One region of the Pantoea sp. E956-1 genome, then DNA from elsewhere that is predicted to be linked to it. Evidence: predicted binding sites of a transcription regulator. Region 1 holds the regulator's gene; each other region holds the start of a gene.
What was found. The regulator PurR, encoded in region 1, represses purine synthesis genes. The targets are predictions, from matches to a motif close to CANGCAAACGTTTGCNTG.
Positions count from the first base shown of each region.

Region 2: AC0T7J_RS09125 (amino acid aminotransferase) is a predicted target of PurR. The motif match lies at 1,536-1,553, and genes of this name have one in related genera.
Region 3: AC0T7J_RS19340 (nucleoside-specific channel-forming protein Tsx) is a predicted target of PurR. The motif match lies at 1,045-1,062, and genes of this name have one in related genera.
Region 4: purE (5-(carboxyamino)imidazole ribonucleotide mutase) is a predicted target of PurR. The motif match lies at 2,928-2,945, and genes of this name have one in related genera.

Region 1 covers NZ_CEUYZP010000001.1:157,575-161,503, forward strand. Annotated here, with positions in the region: gene punC (purine nucleoside transporter PunC) at 1-885, opposite strand, end outside; gene punR (DNA-binding transcriptional activator PunR) at 993-1,898, shown strand; gene purR (HTH-type transcriptional repressor PurR) at 1,895-2,920, opposite strand; gene cydH (cytochrome bd-I oxidase subunit CydH) at 3,202-3,291, shown strand; gene AC0T7J_RS00790 (C40 family peptidase) at 3,340-3,929, opposite strand, start outside.
Region 2 covers NZ_CEUYZP010000002.1:355,593-359,521, reverse strand. Annotated here, with positions in the region: gene ompF (porin OmpF) at 278-1,384, shown strand; gene AC0T7J_RS09125 (amino acid aminotransferase) at 1,618-2,808, shown strand; gene AC0T7J_RS09120 (MBL fold metallo-hydrolase) at 2,851-3,480, opposite strand; gene mepK (peptidoglycan L,D-endopeptidase MepK) at 3,520-3,929, opposite strand, start outside.
Region 3 covers NZ_CEUYZP010000009.1:109,607-113,535, forward strand. Annotated here, with positions in the region: gene AC0T7J_RS19335 (sensor histidine kinase) at 1-1,017, shown strand, start outside; gene AC0T7J_RS19340 (nucleoside-specific channel-forming protein Tsx) at 1,297-2,163, shown strand; gene yjdN (VOC family metalloprotein YjdN) at 2,256-2,693, opposite strand; gene AC0T7J_RS19350 (LysR family transcriptional regulator) at 2,768-3,664, opposite strand; gene AC0T7J_RS19355 (M20 family metallo-hydrolase) at 3,779-3,929, shown strand, end outside.
Region 4 covers NZ_CEUYZP010000015.1:118,732-122,660, reverse strand. Annotated here, with positions in the region: gene AC0T7J_RS23965 (AAA family ATPase) at 1-56, opposite strand, end outside; gene cysS (cysteine--tRNA ligase) at 90-1,475, opposite strand; gene ppiB (peptidylprolyl isomerase B) at 1,688-2,182, shown strand; gene lpxH (UDP-2,3-diacylglucosamine diphosphatase) at 2,182-2,898, shown strand; gene purE (5-(carboxyamino)imidazole ribonucleotide mutase) at 3,030-3,536, shown strand; gene purK (5-(carboxyamino)imidazole ribonucleotide synthase) at 3,533-3,929, shown strand, end outside.

The sequences.
Region 1 (3,929 bases):
CGTACTGTTGCCAGCAAGCGCAACAGCAAACAACGCCAGGATACTCAGGCTGTAGACGCCCAGCAGCCAGGGCAGCAACTGCGCGCCGCTAAAGCGATTGAGCAGGGTGCGACAGCCAAAGCCGCCAATTAAAAAGGCGAGCGTCTGGGGTACATAACTCAGACCGATATCGGCGGGCGACAGACCCAGATCCGCCAGAATAAAGGGCGATCCGGTCAGCCAGGCAAAGAAGCTGGCGGAGCAGGCGGAGTAGATCAGCACGTTGCCGCTGTAGACCCGGGATTTAAGCAGCGTGAAAAAGCCCGGCTGCGCACCTTTTTCTCCCGCAACCTTGCGCACGCTGGGCAGACGCAGCGTGGTCAGAATTAAGGCTACCGCAATCAGGGTCAGCACCAGGAAAATCGAACGCCAGTGGAAATGGCCAATCAGCCAGGCACCCAGCAGCGGGGCCAGCGCCGGAGAGAGCGCAACCAGCGGCATAATGGTGGCAAAGACTTTGTTAGCGCGCGCTGCCGGGTAGCGATCCACTACCAGCGCCTGCCAGCTTACGGCAGCGGCACAGACACCAATCGCCTGGACAAAACGCAACGCCAGCATCAGGTAGATATCATTCACCCACAGCATACCCGCGCAGCCGGCGCCAAACATGGCCAGTCCCGCCAGCAGCACCGGTTTACGACCGATGCGATCGGAGAGGGGGCCCCAGAAGAGCTGACCCACGGCGAAGCCGCCCAGGAAGAGACTCATACTGGCGCTGATCAGACCGGGTGAAGTGTTAAAGGTTTGCTGCATCGCACCAAAGGCGGGCAGGTACATATCAGTGGCTAAAAAGCCCAGCATGCTCAGCAGGGCAAGGTAGGGCATAAACCCTTTATTCGACAGCATCTGATTCTCATTTTTGCAGGATAAACGCGGCAGAGTGTAAAAGGTGCGTTTGCTACTGTGAAACGGTAATATTTGCCGATTGCTGTTAAAATTTTTGAAGGCAGATTATGTGGTCAGAATATGCATTAGAAGTGGTTGACGCCGTTGCCCGTGGGGGCAGTTTCAGCGCTGCCGCACAGGAGTTACATCGGGTGCCCTCTGCCATCAGCTATACGGTGCGTCAGCTGGAAAACTGGCTGGCGGTACCGCTGTTTGAACGTCAGCATCGCGAAGTGGTTCTGACCCCGGCGGGTGAACATTTTGTCCGGGAAGGGCGCAGCGTCATCAAAAAAATGCTTGCCACCCGGCGACAGTGTCAGCAGCTGGCTAACGGCTGGCGCGGCCAGCTAAGCATTGCCGTTGACCGTATAGCCAAACCTCAGCGCACCCGGCAACTGGTCAAAGATTTCTATCGCCACTTTCCCGATATGGAGCTGATCATCAGCTATGAAGTCTTTAACGGTGTCTGGGATGCGCTGGCCGATGGCCGGGTCGAAGTGGCGATTGGTGCCACTCAGGCGATACCGGTGGGTGGACGTTTTGCTTTTCGGGATATGGGCACGCTTAACTGGCGCTGCGTTGTCGCTCCCCATCATCCACTGACGCAGGCGAGCCAGATAGATGACGATACGCTGCGTAGCTGGCCGTCGCTGGTGCTGGAAGATACGTCACGCGCGCTGCCGCGTCGTATGACATGGACGCTGGATAACCAGCGCAGGCTGGTGGTGCCGGAATGGCAAACCGGGCTCGAGTGCGTGCAGGCGGGATTGTGTGTGGCGATGGTGCCGGGTCATCTGGCCAGGCCACTGCTCGACAGTGGCGAGCTGGTTGAACTGACGCTGCCGGTGGCGTTTCCGGACAGCCCGTGCTGCGTCAGCTGGGCAGAGGATCGCGCATCACCGGCGACAGGCTGGTTGCTCAGCTATCTGGGTGATGCGCAAACACTTAATCAGGAGTGGTTAAGCGAGCATTAACGGCGATAGTCGCGGAACGGGCCATCTGCCACGGAACGGCGCTCAATCAGCGTGGGATGGACCTCAATCGTTTGTGACACTTCGCGTTTACTGGTAATGCGGTCCAGCAGCATTTCCAGTGCTTTCTCACCCAGCTGGGCTTTAGGCTGATGCACGGTGGTCAGTGCCGGTGCGAAATAGCGGGCGTTGCGCACATTGTCATAGCCGATCACCGAAATATCCTGCGGGACGCGCAAACCCATTTCATCGGCAGCGCAAATCGCGCCCATCGCCATGATGTCTCCTCCACAGAATACTGCCGTCGGACGCTGCTTCTGCGACAGGATCTGCTGCATCGCCTGATAGCCCGACTCCGGCTCAAAGTCACCCTGCACAATCCACTCGGCGCGCGGCTGAATACCCGCTTCTTCCATCGCTTTCAGGAAACCGGCATGACGTCCGCCACCGGTGTTACGCTCCATCTGTCCGGGGATTGCACCAATATCCCGGTGTCCGCGTTCAATCAGATAGCGTCCTGCCAGATAGCCGCCCTGGAAAGCATTATCCAGTACCGTATCGGTGAAGTCAGCGCGCGACTCGCCCCAGTCCATCACCACCATCGGAATATTGCGGTTCTCTTCCAGCATCTGCAGCAGGTCGTCCGGGTATTCAGAGCACATCACCAGCAGCCCATCGACGCGTTTCTGCGCCATCATGCTGAGATAGGCGCGCTGTTTTTGCAGATCGTTATGCGCATTACCCAGAATCAGCGTATAGCCTTTATCGAAACAATGATTTTCGACCGCTTCGATAATTTCAGCGAAATAGGGCGCTTCGCTGGAGGTGGCAAGCAGGCCCAGCGTCTTGGTGTGGTTCACTTTCAGGCTGCGCGCTACGGCGCTTGGCGAGTAGTGCAGTTCCTTAATCGCCTGCCAGACCGCGTTGCGCGTCTCTTCAGCCACAAAGCGGGTTTTATTGATGACGTGCGAAACGGTGGTTGTCGAGACGCCAGCGCGTTTTGCCACATCTTTAATTGTTGCCATGAAAATCGGACTCCAGTGCTTATCTAACTCTATGATAAGCGTAGTGTTAAACGTTTGCGTCTGCTCAGGGTTTTTTCCGTAAAAAAGCAGCTTTCCTGGCCAGTAAACAGGCCGCTGGCGGAATAAAAACGCCTGAAAACGTGCGCAAACGGAATCAGGGTTGCGCGCGTTGCGCAACAAAGGCGGGATTCTAACAAGGCTGAACGGATAAAACGAGATTTTTACCGGGCCCTGTGGGAAAATGCGATATCCCCACTAATTGTGTGTCTAAGGAGCAAGCAATGAGTACCGATCTTAAACTGGCATTAATGACCACCACGGGCTGTCTGCTGATGATTGTGGCTTTTAGTTTTACCGCCATTTTGCACTAATAAAAAAAGCCGGGCATATCCCGGCTCTCTTTTTGTTTGTTCTGCTGCTCAGCGTATGGTTTTCGGCGTCATCACCCGACGGGCACCAATATAGTGGCGCTGCCAGTAATCTTCCCCTAACGCACTGATCTGAATATCTTTGCCGGTACGTGGTGACTGAATAAACTTGCCATTACCGAGGTAAACGCCGACGTGGTCCGCCGTACCGCGTCCATTGATACGGAAGAAGACCAGATCGCCTTTCTCCAGTGAATCACGCTTGATCGGCGCGGCGTCACGCAGGTGATACATCTCGTTAGCGGTACGTGGGATCTTAAACTTCACCAGATCTTTATAGGCGTACCAGACCAGGCCGCTGCAATCGAAACCGGTATGGGGGGAAGTACCGCCCCACTGATAGGGTTTACCCAACTGACCCATCAGCTTGGTCATCGCGGTTTCACGTGCCTTCTGGTAGCGCTGACGGTGAGATTTGCTCATCTTGATCGTGCCGGTCTCGCTGGTGGCAACCTCAGCGGTTTTCAGTCGGCGCTGATGACCATAACGTTTTTTCTCTTTATTCTTACTGAGACGGGCAGTTTTTAACGAGGTTTTCTTAGCAGGCGTCTGTGTAGCGGTGAGTTCGGTTTTTTTCAGTT
Region 2 (3,929 bases), on a different contig from region 1:
TTCATATATATAACGAGGTCGGCACTGCCGGCCTTTTTTTATTTTTGTAAATTTTGAGTTCTCTCACAAAGTTCCGTGTTTTTTACATTTTGTAATACATATTTTCTTACTGAAACAAGATTACGAGTTTAGTAGCATTTAAGCGCTAGAATTACGGCGGGTGGGATGGAAAGATGCGTGCAGACACAGGAAGACACCAAACTTCGTTCAGGGTTCTGTAAAGATTTCCTGACGGCAGTGGCAGGTGTACAAATAACTCCAATGAGGGTAATGAATAATGATGAAGCGCAATATTCTTGCAGTGGTTATCCCTGCTCTGTTAGCCGCCGGCGCAGCAAACGCTGCAGAAATCTATAACAAAGACGGCAACAAACTGGACCTGTACGGTAAAGTCGATGCACGTCACCAGTTCTCTGACGACGATGGCAGTGATGGCGATGAGTCTTATGTTCGCTTCGGCTTCAAAGGCGAGACCCAGATTAATGACCAGCTGACCGGTTACGGCCAGTGGGAATATAACATTCAGGCGAACAACTCTGAAGGCGATGACGCACAAAGCGGCAACAAAACCCGTCTGGGCTTTGCCGGTCTGAAATTCGGTGATGCAGGTTCAATCGACTACGGCCGTAACTACGGTCTGGTTTACGATGCAATTGGCTGGACCGATATGCTGCCAGTATTTGGTGGCGACTGGGGCGGCTCAGACAGCTTTATGAACGGTCGTAGCACTGGCCTGCTGACCTACCGCAACACCAACTTCTTCGGTCTGGTTGATGGCTGGGACTTTGCTGCTCAGTATCAGGGTAAAAACGAACGTACCGCAATCGATCGTGCTAACGGTGACGGCTATGCATTCTCAACTTCATATACCTTACCAATTGGTGTAGGCATTGTTGGTGCGTATAGCAGCAGCGACCGTACAAATTCGCAGGCAGCGGGTGTTGCTGTGAATGGTAACGTAGTTGGTCAGGGCAAACGTGCTGAGAACTGGGCAACCGCGCTGAAATATGATGCGAACAACGTTTACCTGGCAGCGATGTACGGTGAGGGCCGTAACTCTTCCGTTATCGGCATCCCTGTAGCTAACACTACCGACTCAGTGACTGCATTTGCCAATAAGAGCCAGACTATTGAATTAGTTGCTCAATACCAGTTCGACTTCGGTCTGCGTCCATCCGTTGCATACGTGCAGCAGAAAGGCAAAGATATCGAAGGTATCGGCGATGCTGACCTGTACAAATACATCGACGTTGGCGCGACTTACTACTTCAACAAAAACATGTCTACCTATGTTGATTACAAAATCAACCAACTGGATGACAACAACCCACTGGGTCTGAACACAGACGACGTGGTTGGTGTTGGCCTGGTTTACCAGTTCTAATCCTGCTTAAACATGTTGAAAAACGGGGCTACGGCCCCGTTTTTTTATGGCTGCCATTCCCAACAGGTGCGTTTTTCCCCGCGCCGTTACCCCGCTTTAATCACTACCTTTCCTCGTCGCGCAATCCACGCTGCAAAATGTATGAATTTGTCTCGCAAACGGTTGGCATTTGCCTGGCCGGACGCTAACCTGAGAGCTCTTTTCGCTAAAGTTCACGCTAATGGACCTGACACATGTTTGAATCGATCTCTGCTGCACCCGCCGATCCTATTCTTGGGCTGGCCGATCTGTTTCGTGCTGACGACCGCCCGGAAAAAATCAATCTGGGTATCGGCGTCTATAAAGACGAAACCGGCAAGACCCCGGTGCTGACCAGTGTTAAAAAAGCTGAGCAATATCTGCTGGAAAATGAAACCACCAAAAACTATCTCAGCATTGATGGTCTGGCTGATTTCGCCCGCTGCACGCAGGCCCTGCTGTTCGGCAACCAGAGTCCGCTAATCACCGCTGGCCGCGCTCGCACGGCTCAGACACCGGGTGGTACCGGTGCGCTTCGCGTTGCAGCCGATTTCCTCGCCACGCAAACATCGGTAAAGCGGGTCTGGATCAGCAATCCGAGCTGGCCGAATCACAACAATGTGTTTAACGCTGCCGGTCTTGAAGTCTGTGAATACCACTATTATGACGCGGCAAACCATACGCTCGATTTCGATGGCATGGTGGCGTCACTTAAACAGGTTCAGCCAGGCGACGTGGTGTTGTTCCACGGCTGCTGCCATAACCCGACCGGTATCGACCCGACCGCTGAGCAGTGGCAACAGCTGGCGGAGCTGTCACAGGCCAACGGCTGGCTGCCGTTGTTCGATTTCGCTTACCAGGGTTTTGCCCGTGGTCTGGAGGAAGATGCAGAAGGCCTGCGTATTTTTGCCGCCTCGCATCAGGAACTTATCGTCGCCAGCTCTTACTCCAAGAATTTTGGCCTGTATAACGAGCGTGTCGGTGCCATCACGCTGGTTGCCGCCGAAGCGAGCGTGGCAGATACCGCGTTCAGTCAGGTGAAGTACACCATTCGCGCCAACTACTCCAATCCGCCGGCACATGGCGCCGCCATCGTCGCCACCATTCTGGGCAACGATACCCTGCGTACCATCTGGGAGCAGGAGCTGTCGGATATGCGTCAGCGCATCCAGCGCATGCGCCAGCTCTTCGTAAATACCCTGGCGGAAAAAGGCGCACAGCGCGACTTCAGCTTTATTATTAAGCAGAACGGTATGTTCTCGTTCAGCGGCTTAACCAAAGACCAGGTCATTCGCCTGCGTGAAGAGTTTGGCGTCTACGCGGTGAACTCAGGTCGGGTGAATGTGGCGGGCATGACGCCAGACAATATGTCGGCGCTGTGCGAAGCGATTGTCGCCGTACTGTAAGCAGGAAGAGTGAACAGAAAAATGGGCCTGCTGGCCCATTTTTTATTGCAGAAAAGGATTGCTGATGCGTTCATGCCCCAGCGAAGAAATCGGGCCGTGACCGGGCAGAAAAGTGACATCATCGCCCAGCGGCAGCAGTTTCGTGCGGATAGCATCGATTAACTGCTGATGATCGCCCTGCGGGAAGTCTGTGCGTCCAACGCCGCCATTAAAAATCACGTCACCTGAGATCAGTAACCGTCCTGAACGATCAAAGAACACCACGTGGCCAGGTGAATGGCCCGGACAGTGCAGGACTTCCAGCGTGGTCAGCCCTACCTGTACGCTCTCCCCCTCTTCCAGCCAGCGATCAGGGGTAAAAGGCGCGCACTCATCAAGTCCGAACATCCGGCTCTGGGTAGGCAGTGCTTCCAGCCAGAATGCATCACGTTTTTGCGGCCCGACAATCGGGATCTGCCAGAAGGCAGCCAGTTCAACGGCAGCCCCGACGTGATCAAGGTGTCCATGGGTCAGCAGAATCAGGGCAGGTTTGAGTCTGAGCTGTTCCAGCGTCTCTTTGATCAGATCGGCATCGCCGCCTGGATCGACCAGCGCGGCTTCACGAGTAGACTCGCACCAGATAACTGAACAGTTCTGGGCAAACGCGGTAACAGGAATAATGTGGTAATTCATAACGCTCCATGACCGGCTCACGCAGCGTTGCCGGTGTCATTACCAGTGCCTGATCGGCCCGGTATCAATATGTACAAAGTTACTGCGGGGATAATATCCTACACCACCCGCACGCAGAGATAACGCCGCTTTGCGTACATTGGCCAGAGAAACCCCTTCGATATGAAAATCCATTGCCTGGCCTTTGGTGTGATAGCTGTGCTTTGCCACCCCAGGACCGCTCTCACGTAACATGTTGTTGGTTGCCAGTGAACGGTAGCCCGAAACCAGCTGTATCGGTTTACGCATTCCCAGCAGCGCCTGCAGGCGGAAGATTTGATCAAACAGGTGTGGATCGATGCTTTTCACTTTATTGGCGCGATAGTCCCGGAAAAAGTGATTTAATCGTGACAACTCATCCTTGTCGTAACTCTTACCATTAAAAAACTCAGTTTTAAGGGTTTCACCGG
Region 3 (3,929 bases), on a different contig from region 1:
GGTCAGTGCGACGACTGCGAATGGCGCATCTATACCCGACCCGGCTTACCTGGCAGTGAGATCAAAACCATCCAGGTGATGCACAACCTCAGCTACATGAAGGCATTGATGGTCAAGCGGGCGCTGTCAGCGATCATTCCGTTGATCCTGATGATGCCGCTGTCACTGCTGGTGATCTGGCTGGTGGTGCGCAAGATCACCCGGGATCTGCAGGTCGCTTCGCGTCAGATTGCCGCGCAGGAGACGCATCATCCGCACAATGTCTCACCCGAAGGCTTGCCGGATGAGATCCTGCCGCTGGTGGCCGCCTACAACTCGCTGCTGAGTAAGTTGCGTGAGGCCTGGTCGTCGCAGCGTCAGTTCCTGGAAGATGCGGCGCATGAGCTGCGCACGCCAGTAACGGCGGTGACTTTGCAGCTGGAAAACCTGCGTCAGCATATCCAGCCAGGCGAAGCGAGCCGGCAGTTCAGCCAGCTGGAAGCGGGCGTCACCCGCACCCGTCATCTGGTCACGCAGTTACTCAATGTCTCGCGTCAGGATGACCAGAGCGTGGTCGCCAGCGTCGAGCATATCGAACTGGACGATCTGCTGAAAGAGAGCATTGAGCAGTTGATGGTGGTGGCAGATAAACGCGGCATCGATATCGGCTTCAATGGCTCCACGCAGTATCGTCTGCAGGCCAGCCGTTCCGAGCTGCGCAGCCTGTTCGACAACCTGATTGGTAACGCCATGTTGCACACGCCGGAGGGCAGCCTGGTCGATGTGCTGCTGCATCGGGTCGCAGGTAAAACAGTGGTCGATATTGTCGATAACGGGCCAGGCATGCCGGAATCCTTTATCGAACGCGCGTTTGACCGTTTTACCCGTTCGCCTGACGTTAAAGCTCAGGGCAGCGGGCTGGGATTATCCATTGTGCGCAACGTCGCACAGAAGCATCAGATTCACGTCGCCCTTTCCAATTGCCTGACGCCACAGGGTGCCATTTGTGGTTTACAGGTTCGCGTCACCCTTCCCTGATCCCGCCCGTTTGATCACGAACCAGACAACGTAAACGGTTGCCTGGTTCCGTTCGATCCTGGTCATTATTGTGAAGTGCATCACATTTTAGCTGAATTGTAATGCAACACTTTTTGACAAACGTGAGCAAAATCTATTTTCTATCGATCTGTTACAGGCACGCTACGCGGGCTGAAGAACTGGCTGTTAGTTGCTGTGAAACCCTCATTCCCATCAAGGGACCGATTTCTCTCTGACTGCGTCTGCTGTGCGGCGGTCAAAAGCATGTGGCTGATAATAATGAAATTTAAAACGTTGATAGCAGGTGCCGTGCTGGCATGTTCATTGAGTGGTGCTGCGCAGGCCGCTGAAAGCGATCCGCAGTATGTCTCCGACTGGTGGCATCAGAGCGTTAACGTGGTAGGCAGCTACCACACCCGTTTCGGACCACAGTTTAACAACGACGTTTATCTGGAATATGAAGCGTTTGCGAAGAAGGACTGGTTCGATTTTTATGGCTACCTCGACCTGACCAACTTCTTCGGCGCAGGCAACAGCAACGCCAACGGCATTTTTGATCACGGTTCACCGATGTTTATGGAGATTGAGCCGCGCTTCTCTATCGACAAACTGACCGGCACCAGCCTGGCCTTTGGTCCGTTCAAAGAGTGGTATTTTGCTAACAACTACATCTACGACATGGGCCGCAACAGCGATAGCCGCCAGAACACCTGGTATATGGGTCTGGGCACCGATATCGATACGCACAGCGATGTCGGCCTGTCGCTGAATGTCTACGCCAAATATCAGTGGGAAAACTACGGTGCAGCGAATGAAAACAGCTGGGATGGCTATCGCTTCAAGGTGAAATACTTCGTGCCAATCACCACGCTGTGGGGCGGTAATCTGGGCTATGTCGGCTTCACCAACTTCGACTGGGGTTCCGATCTCCGTGATAAAGGCGGTTCAGCACGCACCAGCAACTCCATCGCCTCCAGCCATATTCTGTCACTGGGTTACGATCACTGGCACTTCTCTGCGGTGGCGCGTTACTTCCACAACGGCGGACAGTGGGCGGATGGACAGGAACAGAATTTCGGCAATGGGCCGTTTGAAGTGAAATCGACTGGCTGGGGTTACTACCTGGTGGCGGGTTATAACTTCTGATTACGTGCGGCGGCCTGAATAGCGCCGCCGCACATTAATCCGGGTAATAACCATGAATACGGCGCCGCAAATTGCGACGCCGGCTGGCCCGATTATTCCTGCGGCTTCTCGACATTGATGCGCCACGGAATGTTGAACTTATCAATGAACATCGCGAATCCGTTCGACCAGAACGTCTCCTGCCACTCCGTTGTCACCTTGCCGCCTGCCGACAGTTTCTCAAACCAGGCTTTACCCTTTTCGACATCGGTAGTTGAGAGACTGACCGCGTAACCGGCATGCTCAGACGCTGGCGGCTGATCGGTGTTGCCATCGCTCAGCATCAGCTCGCCGTCACCAATACGCAGCTGGGCATGCATGATCTTTTCTGGCGGCTGCGGCGCGGCAGACTGATCGCCGACCTGCTCACCCTGATCCGGCATATCACCGAATTTCATTTTAGAGAGCAACTCTCCCCCGGTCGCCTGCAGGTAAAAGTCGATAGCCTCTTCGCAACGGCCATAGAGAAACAGATAAGGACTGACTTGCATCGTAACCTCTATATTTGTCGGGTGGATTTTTTCAGTACCTTAACAGTGTAGACGATCGACTTTACTCACTGATTTTACTGGCAATAACGGCGAAAGAGTTGTGCCATATAACTGCTCATTGGGGTCAGCGTCGTGTCTTTGCGCTGAATCAGATAGAAGATCGCTTTCGGCAGAGGTTCGTCGAGCGTCAGCGCCACCAGCGACCGACCCAGAATCGGGTCGTCAATGACGTCGACCGAGAGAATACTGATGAAATCGCTTTGCGCCACCAGGCTGGTGCAGGCCATAAAGGTTTCACAGGTCACCACGATTTTGGGTGCCATGCCACGCTCGCCAAAGAGATCGTGCAACAAACGGTAGTAACTGCCTTTGGGCGTTGGCATCGTCCAGTCCGCCTGCTGTAATTCCGCCAGAGAACGCGCCTTTTCCAGCGGATGGCCTTTGCGCACCACCACCTTGTACTCGCGCTCCATCATCCGCTCATACATCAGCTCCTGATCGAGATGGCTCTGATCGTAGGTATTAATGGTGAAATCGAGCGCGCCCTGGCGCAGTTCATGCACCATCGACACCAGCTGGCCTTCGACGATGCGCACCTTCACCAGCGGGTATTCGCGATGAAACTGATTAATCACCTGCGGCATAATGGTGCGCGCCACGCTGCCACCGACGCCGATATTCACCTGACCGCCACCCAGTCCCAGCCGCTGCTGAATATCCTCTTCGGCGACCCGCAGCTCTGCCAGCACCAGGCTGGCATGCCGAAAAAAGTTATCACCGATATCGGTTAACACTACGCCCTGCTGACGGCGGACAAACAGCTTTGCCCCCAGTTCGCGCTCCAGTTCCTGAATCGCTTTGGTTAACGCCGGTTGTGACAGCCCGGAAAGACGGCTTGCCGCCCGGATACTGCCCTGTCGCGCCACGTCAACGAAGGCGCGCAGCTGATGGAGCTTGAGATTGGCAGACATAATTTTGCGATAACCGTTGTTTATCAGTCACAAGATATTCGCATCTTATGCCGGTCAATACCATTGTGTAGATTCGGAGCAGTGCATAAAAAATCAACAACGAGGAGAGAGCCGATGAAACCCCTTTCAGAACACGTCAGCGCCCGGCTGCTACAGCTGCAACAGTGGCGTCGTGACTTCCATCACTATGCCGAATCGGGCTGGCTGGAGTTCCGCACCGCCACCTTAGTTGCTGAAGAGCTGCATAAGCTCGGTTATCAACTAA
Region 4 (3,929 bases), on a different contig from region 1:
AGCGTCAGGTTACGTATCGAGCGGAAGCCACGGATCTGAATCTGTTCAATCGCCATAATAAAAAAGGGCGATTGCTCGCCCTCTCCGGTTTATTTTCGACGCCAGCTGGAGCCCTGCGGCCCATCCTCGACGATGACACCCAGCGCGTTAAGCTTGTCGCGCGCGATGTCCGCTTCCGCCCAGGCTTTGGCGGCGCGCGCATCGGCACGGGCTTTCACCCAGTGCTCAATCTCGGCAACCTCTTCGTCATTGACCTGCGCGCCGCTTTGCAGGAACAGCTCAGGATCCTGCTGCAGGATGCCCAGCACGTTGGCCATCTCGCGCAGCTTCGACGCCAGCCCGTGCGCTGAAGCGCCATCTTCACTTTTCAGGCGGTTCACTTCTCGCGCCATGTCGAACAGCACCGAATAGGCTTCCGGGGTGTTGAAATCATCATCCATTGCGCTGCGGAACCGCGCTTCAAAGGCTTCGCCGCCGTGGGCAGGCACGCTGCTGTCGGTGTGACGCAGTGCCGTATAGAGACGCTCCAGCGCCGCACGCGCCTGATTCAGATTATCTTCGCCGTAGTTAAGCTGGCTGCGATAGTGACCGGACATCAGGAAGTAACGCACCGTCTCCGCATCATAATGTTGCAGCACGTCACGCACGGTGAAGAAGTTACCAAGCGATTTGGACATCTTCTCGCGGTCAACCATCACCATGCCGGAGTGCATCCAGTAGTTGACGTAAGGACCGTCATGGGCGCAGCTCGACTGGGCGATTTCGTTTTCATGGTGCGGGAACATCAGGTCTGAACCGCCGCCGTGGATATCGAAATGGGTGCCCAGCTGTTTGCAGTTCATTGCCGAGCACTCGATGTGCCAGCCGGGACGACCGTTGCCCCACGGCGATGACCAGGCTGGCTCATCCGCTTTGGACATTTTCCACAGCACGAAGTCCATCGGGTTGCGCTTCACGTCGGCGACTTCAACGCGCGCGCCCGCCTGCAACTGCTCCAGATCCTGACGGGACAGTGCGCCGTAATCGGTGTCGCTAAGCACATCGAACATCACGTCGCCATTGTCCGCCACATAAGCGTGACCGCGGGCGATCAGTCTTTCAACCAGCTCGATAATCTCAGCGATGTGACGGGTAGCGCGCGGCTCCTGATCGGGCGGCAGAATCCCCAGCGCGGCGAAGTCGTTGTGCATCTCGCCAATCATGCGGTTAGTCAGGGTTTCAATGCTCTCGCCGTTTTCGTTGGCGCGCTTGATGATTTTGTCATCAATGTCGGTGATGTTACGTACATAATTAAGCTGATAACCGAGGTAACGCAGGTAGCGCGCTACCACGTCAAACGCCACGAACGTCCGCCCATGACCAATGTGACAGAGGTCATACACCGTGATGCCGCAAACATACATCCCGATTTTACCGGCATGAATGGGTTTGAATTCCTCTTTCTGTCGACTCAGGGTGTTATAAATCTTAAGCATTGAACGGTTCCGTTTTCGCGTGTGGTTGGCACTTTTAAGTATCCAGACATTGTGCCGTATTTTTATCGCTCGCGCGACGCAAAGCAAGCCAACTGCGCCGCGCTGCTGACGCGTCATTGGAAATTATGATATAAGAACGGTCGACAAAAAGGGGGACGCCCATCGACAGAGCGACCTCAGCAACTGATGACAACCTTTACAGGACGACAAAAATGGTAACTTTCCAGACGAACCATGGCGATATCGTAATCAAAACTTTCGATGATAAAGCGCCGGCAACCGTACAGAACTTCCTGGATTACTGCCGTGAAGGTTTTTACGACAACACCATTTTCCACCGCGTAATCAACGGCTTTATGATTCAGGGCGGCGGCTTCGAGCCGGGCATGAAGCAGAAAGAAACTAAAGCCGAAATTCAGAACGAAGCCAGCAATGGCCTGAAAAACACCAAAGGTACGCTGGCCATGGCACGTACCTCTGCGCCGCACTCTGCGACCGCACAGTTTTTCATCAACGTAGCTGACAACGACTTCCTGAACTTCCGTGACGAAAGCGTTCAGGGCTGGGGCTACTGCGTGTTCGCTGAAGTGGTTGAAGGTATGGATGTGGTCGAGAAGATCAAAGCGGTCTCTACCGGCCGCAGCGGCATGCACCAGGATGTGCCAAAAGACGACGTCGTTATCCAGAAAGTGACCGTCAGCGAGTAATGTCGCGCACGCTGTTTATCGCAGATCTCCATCTGTGTCAGGAAGAACCGGCGATTACCGCCGGTTTTCTGCATTTTTTACAGCGCGAAGCGCCACACTGTGACGCGCTCTATATTCTCGGCGACCTGTTTGAAGCCTGGATTGGCGACGACGATCCCAATCCGCTGCATCAGCAGGTGGCCCGCGCCCTGCGCGCCCTGCCGGTTCCGGTTTACTTTATCCATGGCAATCGCGACTTCCTGATTGGCCGACGCTTCGCGCAGGCCTGCGGCATGACGCTGCTGCCGGAAGAGCAGGTGCTGACGCTCTACGGCCATCGGTTGCTGATCATGCACGGCGATACGCTCTGTACCGACGATGCAGGTTACCTGCGTTTTCGGGCCAAAGTGCATAATCCCTGGATCCAGCGGCTGTTTCTGGCGTTGCCGTTGTGGATACGTAAACGCATTGCCGCCCGGATGCGCGCCGACAGTAAACAGGCCAACCAGCATAAATCCCAGACCATCATGGATGTAAATCAGGAAGCGGTTGTCGCCACCATGCTGCGCCAGCAGGCGCCGCTGCTAATCCACGGTCACACTCATCGCCCGGCGATTCATACGCTGAGCCTGCAGGGTGAACCGGCGCAACGCGCGGTGCTGGGTGCCTGGCACAGCCGGGGTTCCATGATCCAGCTCGACACCAGTGGCATTCAGCTTATCCATTTCGACTTTTAATCTGCGGTTAAATCCACGACCTTAAGCCCGACGCAACCGTTTTCCTTGCGTGCTTCTCATGCTATTCTCGGTGCCCTTCAAAACCTGTCCGCCCGGCCAGGTCTGTTTGTTCATTCACAGGAGTTGACCGCATGTCATCCAACGCCCCGGCCCGCATCGCCATTGTTATGGGTTCCAGAAGTGACTGGGCCACCATGCAGTTCGCCGCTGAAATCCTCTCCAGCCTGGACGTCCCTTTTGATGTTGACGTGGTCTCTGCGCACCGCACCCCGGATAAACTGTTCAGCTTCGCCGAAACGGCAGCCGACAAAGGTCTTCAGGTGATTATTGCTGGCGCAGGTGGCGCGGCACATCTGCCGGGTATGCTGGCGGCAAAAACGCTGGTGCCGGTGCTGGGTGTGCCGGTGCAGAGCGCAGCACTGAGCGGCGTCGATAGCCTCTATTCAATTGTGCAGATGCCGCGCGGTATTCCGGTTGGTACGCTGGCGATTGGCAAGGCGGGCGCAGCCAATGCCGCGCTGCTCGCGGCGCAGATTCTGGCGCTGCATGACAGTGCGCTGGCGTTACGCCTGACCACCTGGCGTCAGAGCCAGACCGATGAGGTGCTGAACCATCCCGATCCGCGGGTGGATGCATGAAGCCGGTTTGCGTACTGGGCAACGGCCAGTTAGGTCGTATGCTGCGTCAGGCGGGTGAACCGCTGGGCATCGCGGTGTATCCGGTAGGCCTGGACGCCGATCCCACCGCGCTCCCTATCGCCGACAGCGTGATCACCGCCGAAATCGAACGCTGGCCGGAGACGGCGCTGACGCGTGAACTGGCCAGCCATCCGGCCTTTGTTAACCGCGATATCTTTCCGCGTCTGGCGGATCGTCTGACGCAGAAACAGCTGCTGGATCAGCTGGGACTGGCCACCGCGCCGTGGCAGTTGCTGGCGGACAAAAGCGAATGGCCTGCGGTGTTCGACTCGCTGGGCGAGTTAGCGATAGTGAAAAGCCGCACCGGCGGTTACGACGGCCGGGGTCAGTGGC